DNA from 3 places in the Paenibacillus sp. SAFN-054 genome. Region 1 is predicted to be linked to each of the others. Evidence: riboswitches for the same ligand, from Rfam matches in the RefSeq annotation. Region 1 holds a riboswitch; each other region holds the start of a gene.

Evidence for each region. A riboswitch is a leader RNA that binds a small molecule or an ion and turns the genes downstream of it on or off. The one in region 1 is predicted to bind cobalamin.
Region 2: linked by a shared signal. The riboswitch ahead of ACTHPM_RS19245 (ribonucleoside-diphosphate reductase subunit alpha) and the one ahead of metE (5-methyltetrahydropteroyltriglutamate--homocysteine S-methyltransferase) in region 1 are both predicted to bind cobalamin.
Region 3: linked by a shared signal. The riboswitch ahead of ACTHPM_RS14355 (ABC transporter substrate-binding protein) and the one ahead of metE (5-methyltetrahydropteroyltriglutamate--homocysteine S-methyltransferase) in region 1 are both predicted to bind cobalamin.

The regions. Positions count from the first base shown of each region.
Region 1 is NZ_JBQCKS010000008.1:104,112-106,312, forward strand. It holds gene metE (5-methyltetrahydropteroyltriglutamate--homocysteine S-methyltransferase) at 1-1,313, opposite strand, end outside; cobalamin riboswitch at 1,469-1,668, opposite strand; gene ACTHPM_RS25795 (ZIP family metal transporter) at 1,850-2,201, shown strand, end outside.
Region 2 is NZ_JBQCKS010000004.1:116,683-118,883, reverse strand. It holds gene ACTHPM_RS19245 (ribonucleoside-diphosphate reductase subunit alpha) at 1-1,103, opposite strand, end outside; cobalamin riboswitch at 1,356-1,578, opposite strand; gene ACTHPM_RS19240 (MTH1187 family thiamine-binding protein) at 1,873-2,175, shown strand.
Region 3 is NZ_JBQCKS010000002.1:637,641-639,841, reverse strand. It holds gene ACTHPM_RS14360 (histidine phosphatase family protein) at 1-580, shown strand, start outside; cobalamin riboswitch at 746-957, shown strand; gene ACTHPM_RS14355 (ABC transporter substrate-binding protein) at 1,292-2,201, shown strand, end outside.

The DNA.
Region 1 (2,201 bases):
CCGATGGTTGTGGTCGGAAGAAGCGGAAGCCGGAAGCGGTTCTGCTGCGCTGCCCGGCGCTGCGCGAACTCGCTCTGCCGCGCTGAAGGCTGACTGGCGATGTCGGCGGCAGCCTCGCGAACCTTGGCATTGCGGCGTGAAGCAGAATCGTTAAGCGCATGAATGGCTTGTACGGATGCATCGATTTGTGTTTGCAGCGCACCTGCGCCTTCATTCACGGCACGGGCAAGAAGCGCAACTTCGTCCAGCTTCTCGTCGGCATAAGCCAAGGCGGCGGCCAGCTCCGGCGCAAGTCCGTTCTCAGGCGCCGTCGAGACCGGCACATGCAATAGGCTGCTCGAAGGCTGCACGATAATGCGCTCGAGCGGCACGGCTGCAGACAGCCGGTTCAGCAGCGCAAGGCCGGATGACAGATCCGCGCGCCAAATGTTGCGGCCGTCGATCACGCCTGCGCCTAGCACCTTATCCTGCGGAAATCCATGCTTTTCGATCGCTTCGAGGTTCTGTTTCCCGCCATGAACGAAGTCGAGCCCAAGGCCCTGCACCGGCAGGCTTGCAATCTCTTCGTACCGCTCTACGGATTCGAAATAGGTTTGCAGCATGGTGTTCAGGCCCGGTGCCGCGGCGTGGAGCGCTTCATAGATGCGGCTCACCCGCTGCAGATCCTCCGTCTCCAAAGAGGTGACCAGGATCGGTTCATCGATTTGCAGCCACTGCACGCCCTCCTGCGCGAGCTCCCGCACGATTTGTTCATACAGCGGCAAATACGCGGCAACCAGCTCATCCAGCTGCTCTGCCTGATAGCCTTTGGACAGCTTCAGGAAGGTATACAGGCCAACCAGCACCGGCTTTCCTTCGATGCCGAGCTCGCGCTTGGCTTCGCGATAAGCCTCCAGCGGACGGTTCTGCGTCAGCACCGGTGTGAGTCCGTTCAGCTCCGGCACAATGTAATGATAGTTGGTGTTGAACCACTTGGTCATTTCGCATGCGGATGCTTCCTTGTTCCCGCGGGCCATGGCGTAATAAGTGGACACCGGTACGATACCGCCGCCATATTCGAATCTTGCAGGAACCAGGCCGAACATGGAGGCCGTGTCCAGGATATGGTCGTAATAGCTGAAATCGCCCACCGGAATGAGGTCGATTCCTTTTGCCTGCTGCTTTTTCAAGTGATGCAGACGGATGTCCTTCAAATTCTCCAGAAATGCGTCTTCCTCCAGCTTGCCTGCCCAGAATGCCTCCAGCGCTTTTTTCCATTCCCGGTTCGCGCCGATGCGCGGATATCCCAGGCTGCTGCTTGTTATTTTGCTCATGATGAGCCTCCTCTTTAACATTTCGTATGATTTTCGGAACAACAAAAAAGGACATCTTCCCCTATGCTCCACAAAGGGTAAAGATGCCCGTTACCAGCGCATGACAAATGATCGCCGCCGAACTCTTTAACACCTCCCTATCTCCCGTAGGTAAAGCAGTGCTGTCAAAACAGGCAGGTCTCCTGGCTCCAGAATCCACGCTGCTCCTGCGCCTTCCCGGTCGTATGCGACCAGTGGACGATTAGCAGAAGCGCTCCTCTGTTACAGTGGCGGGACCGCGCCGGCATTGCACCGGACTTCCCTTTTAAGCTCAAGGCGATACACGCTCTCAAGCACCTGTTTCCACTTTATAAAATTGTTGGTGTGATGATATTAAGTCGTATCATACCTTATAAGCATCTCATTTAGCAATAGATTCGGAGGAAATTCCGACTATATTTCTTGGGAATGGTTGTGCGCATAGAGCGCGGGGCCTGGACATATTTTGATACAAGCACTTATGTCTTGCTGCATCATTCTAAGACCGGGAGGAAATGATGAACACCATTTTGATGGGATGCTTGGCTACCTCGATTTGCACTGCCCTGGGCGCGCTGCCCGCGCTGATGTTCAACAAGGTCACGCACCGCGGAAGGGATATTCTGCTCGCCTTTACCGCCGGCATTATGGTTGCGGCCTCGACTTATGGGCTGATCCCGTCGGCGCTCAAGCTGTCCAACCTGTGGATTCTGACGATCGGCACACTGCTGGGAACCGTCGTTCTGACCCTGCTGGAGCTGCTCGTTCCCCATCAGGATCTGGAGCATTCACCGCAGGATGCGGCGGGCAGCGGACAGACAAGCTCGCTCTTGTTCCTGTCTGCCATGGCCCTGCATAATTTGCCCGAAG
Region 2 (2,201 bases), on a different contig from region 1:
ACTTCATGCGGGCAGAAGAGATTCCATTCGCTGCGCTGCTCGACGGCTTCCATGAACAAGTCTGGAATACATACGCCGTGAAAGACGTCATGCGCTCTCATGCGCTCGTCGCCGTTGTTCAGCTTCAGGTCGAGGAAGGCCAGGATGTCTTTGTGGAACACGTCCAGATAGACGGCAACCGCGCCTTTGCGCGTACCGAGCTGATCGACGCTGACGGCGGTATTGTTCAGCTGGCGAATCCACGGGATGACGCCGGAGCTGGTATTCTTATGGCCGCGGATGTCGGATCCGCGCGCACGAACCTTGCCAAGGTAGACGCCGATGCCGCCGCCCATTTTGCTCAGACGCGCCACGTCGGTGTTGGAATCGAAAATGCCTTCCAGCGAGTCGTCCACGGTGTCAATAAAGCAGCTGGACAGCTGTCCGGCGACTTTTTTGCCTGCATTGGACATCGTTGGCGTCGCTGCGGTCATATAGATGTTGCTCATTGCCCAGTAAGCTTCTTTGACAAGCTCCATGCGTTTCTCGGCAGGCTCGGTGTGCATCAGGTACATGGCGATGACCATGTAGCGCTCCTGAGGCAGCTCCATGACGCGCCCGTCGAAATCGCGGGCAAGATAGCGGTCGGACAGGGTGAGAAGGCCTATGTAATCAAACAGCAGGTCACGGCTGTGATCAATGCATTTTCCAAGCTCATCAATCTGTTCTTTGGTGTAGCATTCGAGAAGCTCTTCGCGGTAGATGCCTTTGTTCACCAGCTCGGAAATGAGGGGATACAAAGCACCGTAAGGCTCGTTCGCGTAGGCTTTGTAGCGGCGGTTGTATGCTGCTTTTTTATATAAAGAAGTCAAAAGGGAGCGGGCTGCAGCGAACTTCCAGTTCGGCTCCTCCTTCGTTACAAGCTCAAGCGCCGACATCGTAAATGCGCTGCTGATTTCGTCTCCGGTTACTTCCTCCCGGCGCAGTTTGCTGGTTACGCCGCGAAGCAGGCGCTCCTTATCCAGCATTTCCAATCCTTCCAGAACGCGGTCCGCATAGACGGAGAGGCGGATTTCATCAAAAGCCAGCTGACGATTGTTCGGTTTGGTCACGAGCTGAGGCATGTACAGTTCCCCTTTCAAGATAGGTAATATTGGAATAATGAGTAAAATAAACGGTGTGATATAAAATGAACTAATGTCTTTTGCGAGGAAAGGGGTTAGGGCCATACAAAAAGCATTTCCGGCGATCTTACCTAACGAATCGCGAAAATGCTGCATGTTATTCTTATAGGCACCAAAAATGGGCGCAGAAGAATGTATCTACACCCCATATGTAGATATGTTCATGGCAACACGTTCCCTATTCCTCGTAGGTGATGTGTATAGGAACAGGCAGGTCTCCTGACTCCCGGAACGTCCGTCGGCACCTTCCCGCGAAGCGACTTTGCCCACAGTGGTTTCTGCCGATTTTTGCCGAAGAGAAGCTCTCCCGGCTGTCCGGTTACAGTGGCGGGACCGTGACGGAATTGCACCGTGCTTCCCTGTTAGGAACCGTAGGCCCGATCGAGCGCGGTTCACCTGTTTCCACTATATTTGGTTGTTGTATCCTAATTTAACCCAATATATTGTGTTTGTAAACACAAAATTCGAAAAAGACAAGCAAGATGAATTATATCAGAGAAGTACCGGATTTGCTACTAAGAGGCTGAAGGAATGACTCGGAAAATGTCCGAAAATGCCCCTTTTGGGCCGTAAAAGCACATATGGCGCGATTAAAAAAAATTTGCGGGGGCGGCTGCCGGCTCTTTGCTATCTTTTCCGGAGTTGGATACAATAAGGGGAGACGGCGGAACGAACAAATAGCATGTCTAGATATAGAGGAGGGGTAACTTTGGCGATAGCAGAAGTAACCGTCATTCCGATCGGAACGGCGACCACGAGCTTAAGCGCGTATGTGGCGGATATGCAGCGGGTGCTGGCGACCCAGCAGGGCGTAAGTTATCAGTTAACGTCGATGAGCACGATCATAGAGGGGCCGCTTGAGGACGTATGGAAGGCGATTGCGGCGCTGCACGAGGCACCATTCATGTCGGGGGCACAGCGGGTATCCACTTCCGTCAAAATCGACGACAGACGCGACCAGGCAGCTTCCAGCGAGCAGAAGCTCCAATCTGTGCGCTCTAAATTGCAATAAATACCAATTGATCGAATGGGTATTGC
Region 3 (2,201 bases), on a different contig from region 1:
GCTGTGGAACGAGCAGAGGCGTTATCTCGGGCATACCGACGTCCCCCTGAGTCCGAAAGGGGTAAGCGAGCTGGATTCCGCAGGGGTCAAGCTTCAAGGCTGGCCGATCAGCCGCGTGTACTGCAGCGATCTGACACGGTGCCGCGAAAGCCTGGATGCGGTGCGACCGGATCTTTCGGCAAGTGCCGTGTATGACAGCGCCCTGCGGGAAATGGATTTTGGCGCTTGGGAAGGCCGCACCTATGACGAGCTCAAGGATATTCCTTCGTACCGGCAGTGGCTGGATGATCCGCGTCAGGTGACACCGCCCATGGGCGAGTCATGGGAGGCCTTTGAAAGAAGAATCACGGCGGTCCTGCACACCGTGCTGCCGCCGGCAGACAATGAGCTTGCGGACGATGCGTCTAATTCAAGTTCTGTGCTCGTGGTGGCCCATGGCGGCGTTATCCGGCAGATTGTATCCCGCCTCATGCCTGGAACGGCCTTTTGGGATGTGAGCGCGGAGCCGGGAAGTCTGCTGGTGCTGTCCCTGGAGCGGCGTCACGGGCGATGGACCGGCTGTGAGCTACGGATCAAGTAAGACGTTACGAAGTGCTCTTACCTGCTCATCACGAGGTGCTCTTACCTGCTCATCATGAGGTGCCTATAGCGAATCGTCATTTTTTTTCGTGAAAGATGTCATTGTAAGGCGGAAGCATTTCACCTATAATCAGAAACTAGAGATGCATTGCCTGGACAATAAGTGAATAATGATAACTGATGAGGTCCCGGATACGGCTGCTGCCGTATGTCGATTCCGGGTGAAAAGGGAAGCCGGTGCAAATCCGGCACGGTCCCGCCACTGTAAAACAGGTATGTCCCGATATGCCACTGTTTCTCCTTGAGGAGGGATGGGAAGGCCGGGGTGATACTGCCAAGCCTGTAAGTCAGGAGACCTGCCTCATGAGAATAATGACGGTCCTTCGAGGAAAGGATTACGATCTAGCGTCTTAAGCATGCAGCCATTTGGTGCGCATAAGCTTTCGGCGCCGGCCTGACCGCGGCATTACGCCGCTACAAGTCCGAACAGACGTAATCCCTGGTTCTTATTTTAAGAATCAGGGTTTTTTGTTGGAAAAACATCGGCACAAGACAGTTCCGCAGAGTTACGGGACGTAAGCCCGCATGCTTTTCCAAGTGATGTCTTCCGTCAAGCAGCATTCATGGATAGCGAAGTCGCCAGGCCTCTTTTGCGTCAAAGAAAATGAGCCAAAAAGAGGAGAGAAACGAGAACATGAATTTGAAATCGCCAATGAAAAGATGGTCCACCGGAATTGCCGCGCTGCTGCTCGCATTGTCCCTGGCGGCATGCGGCAACAACAACGAGACAAAAGACAATGCGGCGGCGCCGCAGACCGAGCCTGCCAAACAGGAAGCCACGCAGCCTGCTGCGGACAGTTTGAAGACGGCGTACCCGTTAACGCTCCAGGATGCGACCGGACAATCCTTTACGTTCAACGAGGCGCCGAAGCATATCGTGTCGGTATCTCCTGCGGAGACCGAAGCGCTGTTCGCGATCGGATTGAATGACGAGATCGTAGGCGTGTCGGATTATGACGACTACCCCGAAAGCGCGAAAACCAAGCCCAAGATGGGCGGCATCATGAAGCCGAACGAGGAAGCGATGATCGCGGCGCAGCCGGACGTGGTCTTCACGGGCATTTCGATGAGCGAGGACGCGGTGAAGAAGCTGCGCGAGCTCAGCATTCCGATTTTCAAAACCGATCCGAAAACCGTGGACGACGTCATCAAGAACATCGAAACGTACGGACAGATAACGGACCATCAGGCGGAAGCCAAAAAGGTCGTAGACCAGATGAAAGAGGAACAGAACAAGGTCGTGGAAGCCGTCAAAGCCTTGAGCGGAGATCAAAAGAAAAAGGTGTACATCGAGTTTTCTCCGGGCTGGACGGTAGGTAAAGGCGAATTTATGGATGAGCTGATCACCCTGGCCGGTGGGGTTAACGTGGCGGGCGATACGCAGGGCTGGAGCGAAATCAGCGAGGAGAAGATCATCAAGGACAATCCGGACGTCATTCTGTACGCCAAAAGCGTCATTGACGACAAAACCAAAAAAGGCCTGGGTGACATCATCAAAGGCCGCAGCGGCTGGGACCAGATAACGGCCGTGAAGAACGGGGCCGTCATCGGCCTGGACGACA